Regions from separate parts of the Sphingopyxis sp. BSN-002 genome, predicted to be linked through region 1. Evidence: riboswitches for the same ligand, from Rfam matches in the RefSeq annotation. Region 1 holds a riboswitch; the other holds the start of a gene.
What was found. A riboswitch is a leader RNA that binds a small molecule or an ion and turns the genes downstream of it on or off. The one in region 1 is predicted to bind cobalamin.
Positions count from the first base shown of each region.

Region 2: linked by a shared signal. The riboswitch ahead of metE (5-methyltetrahydropteroyltriglutamate--homocysteine S-methyltransferase) and the one ahead of L7H23_RS03770 (TonB-dependent receptor) in region 1 are both predicted to bind cobalamin.

Region 1 covers NZ_CP091804.1:750,965-756,438, reverse strand. Annotated here, with positions in the region: gene L7H23_RS03780 (iron ABC transporter permease) at 1-279, opposite strand, end outside; gene L7H23_RS03775 (ABC transporter substrate-binding protein) at 276-1,097, opposite strand; gene L7H23_RS03770 (TonB-dependent receptor) at 1,097-3,061, opposite strand; cobalamin riboswitch at 3,139-3,331, opposite strand; gene L7H23_RS03765 (helix-turn-helix domain-containing protein) at 3,378-4,091, opposite strand; gene L7H23_RS03760 (acyl-CoA dehydrogenase family protein) at 4,242-5,378, shown strand; gene L7H23_RS03755 (protein adenylyltransferase SelO) at 5,451-5,474, shown strand, end outside.
Region 2 covers NZ_CP091804.1:931,882-937,355, reverse strand. Annotated here, with positions in the region: gene L7H23_RS04685 (AraC family transcriptional regulator) at 1-292, shown strand, start outside; gene L7H23_RS04680 (acyl-CoA thioesterase) at 289-669, opposite strand; gene metE (5-methyltetrahydropteroyltriglutamate--homocysteine S-methyltransferase) at 686-3,004, opposite strand; cobalamin riboswitch at 3,121-3,325, opposite strand; gene L7H23_RS04670 (hypothetical protein) at 3,387-3,593, opposite strand; gene L7H23_RS18505 (hypothetical protein) at 3,621-3,755, opposite strand; gene infA (translation initiation factor IF-1) at 3,877-4,140, opposite strand; gene L7H23_RS04660 (cold-shock protein) at 4,143-4,349, opposite strand; gene leuA (2-isopropylmalate synthase) at 4,840-5,474, opposite strand, start outside.

The DNA of each region.
Region 1 (5,474 bases):
CGCCGCGGCCGAGACGCCGAGGATGCCCGGCTCCGCAAGCGGGTTGCGGGTGAGAGCCTGCAACGCCGCACCGCACAGGCCGAGCGCCGCGCCGACGACTGCGGCGGCGAGGACGCGCGGCAGGCGGATGTCGGCGATGATGATCGACGCGGCAGGATCGCTGCCGTTCAGCCAGTCGGCGATCAGGCGCGGGGAGATGCCGTCGGGACCGGTCATCAGCGCGAGCAGGGCGGCAAGCAGCAGAAGCAGCGCAAGCAGGGCGTTGAGGCGCAGCGTCATGTCGTTTTTCCCTTTGCCGCCGCGAGTTTGGCGACGGCATGGCCGGTCAGCCAGTTGCCGCACGAAATCCACGCGCCGGGCACCTCGACGTCGATGGCCTTCGCCAATGCTTCGGCGACGACAGGATGGCGCGACGAGGTCCAGTAATCCTGCCGGTAACGTGCGCTGTCGAAGAAGGCGCGGAACACGACGTCGGGCGCCTTGCGAACCATCTGTTCGAGCGGCAGCGTGCCCCAACCGGGCTCGGCGCGATACGGCTTGTATCCCGCGGCGCCTATGACCTCGGCCACCAGGCTGCCGGGGCCCGTCGTAACGTCGCCCGGCGTCACATAGAGCGCCGTTCCGCCGTGCGCGGGCTGACGCCTCGCAGCAGCAAGTTCGGCGTCGAAGGCTGCGATACGCTGCTGTGCCTGCTTTCCGGCGCCGAGTTCCCCGCCGACGCGCAGCACGTCAGTACGGACGTCGTCGAGCGTCATGGGAAAGCCGAGCTGGACCACGCGGATACCGATCGCTTCAAGCTGGCGATCGAGCTTGGCCCCGCCGCCATAGGAGCGCACCACGACCGCAGGCCGCAGCGCGACGATATCCTCGAGCTGCGGGCGGAGGCGCGGAAGGCCCCCCGCAAGCGGCTTCGAGAAGCTCGCGTCGCTGTCGGTTTCAAACGACACCGCGCGGATGCGATCGCGCGGCAGCAGGCCGAGCGTCATCTGGTCGGCGCAGAAATCGACGCTCGCGACCCCGTGCAATGCGGGCAGCGGCGCACGCTGCTGGCACCCCGTAAGGGCCACCAGCAGAGCGAGAGCCGCTGCCCCCCGCATCAGAAGCCCCAGCGGACCCCGACATAGGCCGAGCGGCCCGCGGTGCCGTAGCCGGCGGCGGTCTGATAATCCTCGTCGAACAGATTCTCGACGCGGCCGAACAGCTCGATCCCGGCATAGACCGGATAGCTCGCGCGCAGGTCGACGAGGACATAGTCGTCGAGCTCGACCGAGTTGAAGCGGTCGTCGAAGCTTTTGCCTGCATAGCGTACCGCGACCGACAGGTCGGCACCATCGAGCGCGCCGCCCGGCGTCCACGCGAGTTCGGCGTTGGCGAGGTGCCTCGGACGCCGCGCGAGGCGGTTGCCTTCATAGAAGCCACCCGGGGTGCGATCCTTGACCGACAGCAGCGTATAGTTGGCGTTCAGCTCGAGCTGTTCGCCGATCTTCGCGCCGCCTTCGACCTCGAACCCTTCGCCGCGGGCGCGGAGGATATTGTCATAGGTTCCGAACGGGCGGTTGCCGGTGGCGCAGATCGCGGGCAGCGGGTTCGGGGTCGTCGGGCAGGTGACGAAATCGATGAGATTGCGGCTGTTACGGCGGAAAGCCGCGACGTCGAGGAACCATTGCTGCCCGTCGCCGAAGCGGAGGCCGATCTCGTACGAACGCGCGCGTTCGGGCGCGAGGTCGGGATTGCCATAGGCGCCCGCGCTGTCGGAGAGCTGGAACAGGGTCGGGGCCTTGAAGCCTTCGCGATAGCTGGCGCGGATCGTGACGAGATCTCCGATCTTCTGCCCTGCGTCGAACGCCAGCGTTGTGGCGCCGCCGAAATCGCGGTGATCGTCGTGGCGGATGCCCGCGGTGAGCGACAGCGTCTCGGTCGGCTTGCCGACGAGCATGCCCCAGAAGGACGTCGTCGCGGTCTTGCCATTGTCCGCCGCGAAGCCGTCGTCGGTGAAGGCGTGCGTCCATTCGCGCTCGGCGCCCGCGAGGACGCGAAGCTGCGCGATGGCGGCCCAGTCGATGCTGTAGCTCAGCCGTTCGTTGCGGCCGCGCGCGGTGAAGCTGGGTGCGGTGCCGAAATCGGGATTGTAGTTGTCACGATTGACGTCGGCGAAACCGAACTGGAGCTTGTGCGAGAAGCCGGTCGTGCTGTCGTTGCCGCCGGGACGATGCTCGATCGTTGCCGCGGCATAATGTTCGCGCGTCTTCTGGAACTCGTTGGTGTCGATCAGACCATAGGGCGGCGAAAAGCTGAAGCCGTCGAGGTCGACGCGGCTGTCGGCATAGAGGCCGAAGGCGCGGAAGACGAGCGTGTTGCCGATCTCGGTGCGGTTGGTGAGGTTCAGCGAATATTGGCGATAGCCGTCACGCTCGGTGCCGACGGCCGCGCTGCTGATCCCGTCGGTGCGGGTGTAGCCGCCACCGATGCCGAATTGCGAGGCACCGAGCGAGGTGCGGAGTTGACCGTTCGCGCGCACCGTGTCGCGCGCGCCATATTCGGCGCCGATCTGGCCGCTTGTCGCGCCCGCTTCGGCTGCGCCTGCATTGGTGGTCGTCACTGCGACCACACCGCCGATCGCGTGGCTGCCCCACGGCAGGCTGTTCGCGCCGCGCAGCACCTCGACGCGGTCGATGTTGCCGAGCATCAGATTGGCGAAATCGAAGCCGCCGCCGGGCGACGAGGGGTCGCCGACGCGGACGCCGTCGATCAGGACGAGCGTCTGCTCGGCTTCGGCCCCGCGGATGCGGATGTTGGTCACACCGCCGAGGGTGCCATTCTGGTTGAAGCTGACGCCGGGCAGGCGGACGAGCTGGTCACTGACCGAACCATTCTGGGCGCGGCGGATGTCGGTGCCATCGATCACCGAGACCGAGGCGTTGCTTTCATCGGCAGCCAGCGGCGCACCGATGACGGTGATTGTGCTGTCTTCGCTGCCGGTCACGCTTTCCTGTGCGAAAGCGGGTGTCGCCGCCGCGACGGCGATGAGCGACAGGGTGGATGTCAAAATACGGGTCTTCATGCGGATTCTCCAAACGTAACGGCCTTTGCCGTCACGCGAGAATCCCCGCCTGCTCCCGGTGCACCCCGCCCGCGCGCAGATAACGGCGACGCTCTGGCAGGTCTCCTGGCTGCCGGGTCAGCAGTGAATGCGGGCCTTCCCAAGGCAGTCGCCCAAGTGGCACGGAGTGCATCCACCTCGCCGGTTACAGTTGCGGGGGCAGCGCCGGATTTGCACCGGATCTTCCCTTTTCATGCCCGTCTCCGGGCAACCCGAGGTCACGAGGCGGGCGGCTAGCAGAGCTTTTTGTGCGCCGCAATGGACAAATGCCGCAGCGTCAGAGCGCCTCTTCGACTGTCTTGACCGGCGCGGTCTTGGCGAAAGGGCTGAGACCCAGCCAGGATTCGATGCTGTCGGTGAGGTCATCGTCGCCCGTGAGAATCAGTCGGCGTTCGCCGACCGCATCGGTCACGCGGTCGTAGCCCATCCAGATCGCGGTCATCGTGCGAAGGTCGGTTGCGGCATAGAGATCGACGTCGAAACCGGGGTCGACCGAGCAGAGCTGGGTCTCGTCGCCGGGTTCGACGACGAGCCACCATGAACGGCGGTCGGCGGGGACGTCGGTGTAGCGGAACTGTACGATCGTCTTGCGGTCGGGCATCGGGTCGAGCACGAGGCCGCGGCGCATGTCCCACATCAGCAATTGCACATCGAGTTTTTCGAGCGACAGGTCGCCGTCGATCCAGCGCTTGCCCCAGACTCCGAACGCCTCGACGACGGGGGCGAGCTCCTGTCCGGCGCGGGTCAGGCGATAATCGAAGACGCCCGATTCTCTCGGCACCGGGGCGCGATAGACGATGCCGGCAGCTTCCAGATCCTTCAGCCGCTGCGACAGCAGGGCGGGGGACATGCGGGGGACACCACGCCGCAAGTCATTGAAACGGGTCGATCCTGCAGCGAGCTCGCGGACGAGCACGATCGTCCAGCGCGTGCACAGCACCTCGGCCGCCATCGCGACCGGACAGAATTGGCCATAGCTGGTATTCGCCATGATAAGCTCCTCGGCGGACGCTATACCTTATGAGTCGCCGAAGAGGCGAGTTCAGTTTCTGTATCGGGGGCGATTCAGTTCCTGAACTATCGTGTTGGAGCATCAATCTTCAGAGGCCGTCGTCAGCAAGGGATACCAATGGAGATGAACATGCTTGCCACGACTGAAACGAAGACCCCCCAATATTGGCTCGAACTCGCCGACAAGATCGCTGCGAAGATCGGTGCGTCCGCCGCGGCGCACGACCGCGACGGCAGTTTCGTTGCCGAAAATTACGATCTGCTCCGCGAAGCCGGGCTGATCGGCGCCGCGGTGCCGGTCGAGCTTGGCGGCGACGGACTCGACTATGCGACGCTGTGCGGCGTCGTCCGCCGCCTTGGCGCGGCGTGCGGCTCCACCGCGCTCGCCTTCTCGATGCATTGTCATCAGGTCGCGGTCGCGGCGTGGCGCTGGCAGCATATGCAGGCGCCGACCGACGGGCTGCTGCGCCGGGTGGCGGCCGAGAATCTGGTGCTCGTGTCGAGCGGCGGATCGGACTGGCTGCAAGGCTCGGGCAGCGCGACCAAGGTCGAAGGCGGCTTCCTGATCAACGCGCGGAAGGTCTTCTCGAGCGGCTGTCAGGCGGGCAACATCCTGATGACCAGCGCGGTCTATGAAGATCCCGAGGCGGGACCGAGCGTGCTCCACTTCGGCGTCCCGTTCAGCGCCGAGGGCGTCACGATCCTCGATACGTGGGACACGATGGGGATGCGCGGCACCGGATCGCACGACGTCGAGCTGAAGGATGTGTTCCTGGCCGACGCCGCGGTGTCGGGCCGGCGTCCGCAGGGCAAATGGCATCCGCTGTTCCACATCATCAGCATGATCGCCTTTCCGCTGATCTATTCGGCCTATCTGGGCGTTGCCGAGGGCGCGCGCGATGCGGCGTTCGAAGCGGCGAAGCGCAAGCCGGCAAACCCGGCGCTGATTGCGCTCGCCGGCGAGATGCAGAACAGCTTCTGGACTGCCGAGACAGCGGTCGCATCAATGATCGCGACCGCCGAGGTGGCATCGCCGGACCCCGAGACGACGAGCCGGGTGATGACCGGGCGGACGATTGCGGGCCGCGCCGCGATCCGCACCGCCGAGCTGGCGATCGAACTGGCGGGCGGCAGCGCCTTCTACAAGGGCTCGCCGATCGAACGCGCGTTCCGCGATGTGCAGGGCGCACGCTTCCACCCGCTGCAGGAGCCGGCGCAGAAGGAACTGAGCGGCCGCCTGGCGCTCGGGCTCGATATCGACGGCTGAATGAAGGGGGCCGGGGCGCTGAGGCGGCCCGGCCACTTGCATAAAGGGCGCGAACGCTCGACATAGGGCGCCATGGATTTCGCGTTCGACAACAGC
Region 2 (5,474 bases), 180 kb from region 1:
GCTCCGCACCAATGCGCTCGCCGAGATTGCGGGGATGAGCGTCGCGTCGTTCCACCGGCATTTCAAGGCGGCGACCGCGATGAGCCCGTTGCAGTATCAGAAGACCTTGCGGCTCCATGCGGCGCGCCGCCTGCTGGCGGGCGGGGCCGAGGCGAGCCGCACGGCCTATTCGGTTGGGTACGAGAGCGCGTCGCAGTTCAGCCGCGAATATAGCCGCGCGTTCGGCGCACCGCCCTCACGCGATGCCGAACGGCTGCGCGGGATGGCGCCGCTCGGCATCGGCGCGGTTTAGCCTGGCGCGGCCGGCGGGACCGCCCGCGGTCTGCGGTCGGGACCGACGGCGACAAAGATGAAGATCGCCTGCGTCACCTTGTGACTATCCTCGGAATGGCGGTCGCGTGCCCAGGTTTCGACCTCGACGTGCATCGAGGTGCGCCCGACCTTTACGAGGCGGCCGAAGACCGAGACCTCGTCACCGACGAAGACGGGGCGGTGGAAGGACATGCCCTCCACCGAGATCGTCACCGCGCGGCCGCGCGCGTGGAGCGACGCGACCGACGAGGCGGCAAGGTCCATCTGCGCCATCAGCCAGCCGCCGAAAATATCGCCATAGACATTGGCGTTGGCGGGCATGGCGGTGACGCGGACGGCGGGCTGGCCCGTCGGCATCGCGTTGTGCGCGGCATCATTTGGCAAGATAGGCCTCCTTCACGAGCGCGCGGGCGCGCATCGATTTCGCCGCGGCGACCATCGCGATCAGCGCGGGGCGCACCTCGTCCCACTTGCGCGTCTTGAGCCCGCAATCGGGGTTCACCCAGATCTGCGCTGCGGGGACATGCTTTGCGGCCAGCGTCAGCAGGTCGGTCATCTCGCGCTCCGCGGGGATGCGCGGCGAGTGGATGTCATAGACGCCGGGGCCGACCTCGTTGGGATAGGCGTAGGAGGCGAAGGCGTCGAGCAGCTCCATCTGCGACCGTGCGGTCTCGATCGAGATGACGTCGGCGTCCATCGCGCCGATCGCGCGGATGATGTCGTTGAACTCCGAATAGCACATATGGGTGTGGATCTGGGTGTCGTCGCGGACGCCGCTGGCGGCGATGCGGAAGCTTTCGACCGCCCAGTCGAGATAGGCCTGCCATTCGCTGCGGCGGAGCGGCAGGCCTTCGCGCAAAGCCGCTTCGTCGATCTGGATGATCGCGGCGCCGGCGGCCTCCAAGTCCTGCACCTCGTCGCGGATCGCAAGCGCGATCTGGCGGCAGCTTTCCGCACGCGGCTGGTCGTCGCGGACGAAGGACCAGTTGAGGATGGTCACCGGGCCGGTGAGCATGCCCTTCATCGGCTTGTCGGTCTGGTCCTGCGCATAGCGCCACCAGTCGACCGTCATGGCCTCGGGGCGCGAGACGTCGCCGTAGAGGATCGGCGGGCGGACGCAGCGCGAGCCATAGCTTTGCACCCAGCCGGCGCGGGTGAAGGCGAAGCCGGCGAGCTGTTCGCCGAAATATTGCACCATGTCGTTGCGCTCGAACTCGCCGTGGACGAGGACGTCGAGGCCGATCTCCTCCTGCCATTTGACCGCGGCGCGCGTTTCGACGCGGAGATATTGCGCATAGGCCGCGTCGTCGATCTCGCCCTTGAGGTGTGCGGCGCGGGCCTTGCGGACTTCGGGGGTCTGCGGGAAGCTGCCGATGGTGGTGGTGGGGTAGGCGGGGAGGTTCAGGCGCGCTTGCTGCGCTTCGCGGCGGGCGGCGAAGGGGGATGCGCGGTTCGTGGCGCCAGCGTCGAGGGCGGCGAGGCGCTGGGTGACCGCCGGGTCGTGGATCTTCGGCGAGGTCTGGCGCGCGACCGCGGCGATGCGCGAGGCGGAGAAGGCAGCGAAGCTCGCGTCCTCGCCTTCGTTGAGCGCCTTGGCGAGTGCGGCGAGTTCCTCGACCTTTTGCACGGCGAAGGCGAGCCACTGGGCGATTTCGGGGTCGAGCGACGTTTCGAGCGCGAGGTCGACGGGGACGTGGAGGAGCGAGCAGCACGGCGCGAGGATGAGGTCGCGCTGGGCCGCGAGCGCCTTGAGGCGCCAGTAGAGGTCGGGGAGGTTGGCGCGCCAAATGTTGCGGCCGTCGATCACGCCCAATGAGAGCAGGACATGCGGCTGGAGCTTCGCGAGCGCGGGCTCGAGCTGGTCGGGGGCGCGGACGAGGTCGAGGTGAAGGCCGTGTACCGGAAGCTCTGCGACGAGGTCGAGATTGTCGCCGAGGCCGCCGAAGTATGTGGTGAGCATCAGCTTCGGCCCGCGGGTGGCGAGCGCGGAATAGGCGCGTTCGAAGGCGATGCGCTGCGCATCGGTCAGGTCGAGGACAAGGCAGGGTTCGTCGATCTGTACCCAGTCGGCGCCCAGCGCCGCGAGACGCGACAGGATTTCGGCGTAGACCTCGAGGAGCCGGGGCAGCAGGGCGAGCGGCTCGACCGCCTTGCCCTTTGCCAGCATCAGATAGCTGACGGGACCGAGGAGGGCGGGGCGCGTCTGATAACCCAGTGCCTTGGCCTCTTCATATTCGTCGAAGATCTTGGTCGAGGCGATGCGGAAACTCTGGCCGGCCACGAGTTCGGGGACGAGGAAATGATAGTTGGTGTCGAACCATTTGGTCATTTCCATCGCCGTCGTGTCGCCGCCATGGGCGTGCCCGCAGGCGGCGGGCTGCTGCGCGCCGCGGGCCATGGCGAAATAGAGGTCGGGGTCGACGCTCTCGCCCGCCCAGTCGTAGCGCGGCGGGACGGCGCCGATCAGCGCGCTGGTGTCGAGGACATGGTCGTAGAGCGAGAAGTCGTTCGACGGCAGGATGTCGGCGCCGAGCGCTTTCTGGCGGTTCCAGTTCAGCGCACGGAGGCCGGCGGCGGCGCTTTGCAGGTCGGCGAGGGTCGATTTGCCCGACCAGTAGCTTTCGAGCGCATGCTTGAGTTCGCGGCGAAGGCCGATGCGGGGGAAGCCGAGGGTGGCGACGGCGACGGTCATGTTTTCAGCACCTTGCGTTGGGCAAGGGCGGCGGACGGACGCGACGGCACGGTGATCCGCACCCCAAAAGGCAAGACGGGGCGCAGCCATGCATCGGCCAGCCCGGACACCCCGCCGGAGGACGTATCTGACGAGGCAGGTCTCCTGGCTCGCGGGTCAGTGCTGCGGTCGGGCCTTCCCGGTTCCTTGCCGAACCAGTGACACATGGTGACCGCCGCTCGCCGCTTACAGTTGCGGGGGCAGCGCCGGTTTCGCACCGGCTTCCCGTCTTAGCTTCGTGCCGTACGAACGGCGCGAAGAACCTCGACAGTCTTCAGCATAGGCGGCGCGGCGGCCGTGTCAACCATGATATAAAGAATTCTTTATATCATGGTCGGGGCGATCAGCCCGCGTCGGGGGTGGCCGCGATCGCGGCAAGCCGTTCCTTGTCGGCGCGCAGTTTTTCGCTGTGGAGCAGCTTGTCGGCCATCGCCTGCCACGCCGCCGCGGCGCGCAGATTGCGGTCGCGGACCTGCGTCAGCGGCGAGGCGTCGGCCTCGGTCCGGCACTTGTCCGCCTGTGCGATATAGAAATCGGTAGTGGCCGACATGGCTGCTTCCTTGGCGCTTACGGTCGATCAGTCGACCATATCGGCGATGATACGCCGGAGCTCGCGGCGCGACAGCGTCGGGCGGCGGCGGCGCGACGGACTGGCCGTCTGGGCCTTGCCGGCCAGCGACAGCGCGGGCAGAGCGGGAAAAATCGAGTTCATATTCGTATACATAGTCATCATCTTTATCTTTGATTTTACGTGTTTTGTTGTTGGAGACCGGCGCCGGATGCGCCGATCCCTGCAGTTCGGAGCCGGCGCCGTTTGCGCTGGCTCTCTTCGTTCAGAGCCCGCGCCGTTTGCGCTGGCTCGGCGGAACCGGCCCGCCCCCGCGTTCGCGGTAGACGAGGCGGCCCTTGCTGAGGTCATAGGGCGTCATCTCGACGCGCACAGCGTCGCCGACGACCGACCGGATGCGGAAACGCCGCATCCGGCCCGCCGTATAGACGATGACCCGATGACCGTTTTCGAGCACGACGCCGAAGCGACCGTCAGGCAGGATCTCGTCGATCTGCCCCTCGAAGGTCATCAGTTCCTCCTTGGCCAAGATCAGGCCGACTGGAGGTTGACTGCCGAAGTCTTGCCGTTCTTGCCGGTTTCGAGTTCGTAGGAGACGCGCTGCTCCTTGTTGAGCGTGTCCATGCCCGCGGCCTGGACCGCGGTGATGTGGACGAAGCTGTCGCCCGAGCCGTCTTCATTCTCGATGAAGCCATAGCCCTTGTCCTGGTTGAAGAATTTTACGGTGCCGATCGGCATGGGGTGTTTCCTTTCACGAAAACAGGGAATCCACCGGCAAAAGCACCGGCGGAGCTGGTAGCGTGTGAAGGGAAGAGTCTGCCCCAAGGGGCCGTCAAATTCCGTCGCATGCGACGTTAGCTTCCCGGATATGGGCGGTTTTCCTTGAAAAGTCAAGGTTGACGCCGATCGGGTGCCATCCGGCCGTGGTTTTGCGGGTAGTAAGCCGTCGCCGGGCGCGCGATCAGCAGCGCCGCGGCGCAGCCGATCCGGAGCGCCGCGCCCTCGGGCCGCTGTCCGGCTGATAGACGGCGGCGGGCGACATGCAAACCTTCGCCGCCGAAATCTTCACCGACCCGTTGGTAGCGAAAGCCTCCAGAAACTCGCGCTGGAGCCGCGGCGTCCAGTGGTGGCTGCCGGGGGCGGGGATATGTGCCGGTTAGTTCCGGGGATCGTGCGGGGCTAACGTTCCTTCGACCAATCGCTGCGCGATTGGTCGAAGGCCCAGCCTTTAAGCCCCATTCGCTGCCGACAAAATCGCCCGCACGCTGGCTGTCGCGACGTCGGTATCGAGCCCGCATCCGAACAGGCTTTTGCCGTCCGCGGTGCGGCACTCGACATAAGCCGCGGCCTGCACATTGCTGCCCTGGCCGATCGCGTGCTCGCTATAGTCGACGATGTCCATCACCGGGCCGCCGCTTTCGCTCAAGGCCGCGATGACGCTCGACATCAGGCCGTTGCCGCGGCCGCTGACGCTGCGCTGCATGCCGTCGATGGTGAGCTTGCCGGCGAAGATGCGGTCGGCGCCCGAATGCGTCTCCGACCAGTCGACGAGCTGGAAGCGTTTGGCTTCGGTGGTCAGATACTGGCCCTCGAACGCGTGCCAGATATCCTCGGCGCCGAGTTCGCGGCTCGTCTGGTCGGCCAGCGCCTGCACGACATGGCTGAAGCTTGCCTGCATCTTTTTGGGCAGTTTCAGGCCCTTGTCCTGTTCGAGCACCCATGCGACGCCGCCCTTGCCCGATTGGCTGTTGACGCGGATTACCGCTTCATAGCTGCGGCCGAGGTCGGCGGGGTCGATGGGCAGATAGGGGACTTCCCAGCGCTCGTCATTCTGGCGTTCGCGCGCGGCGAAGCCTTTCTTGA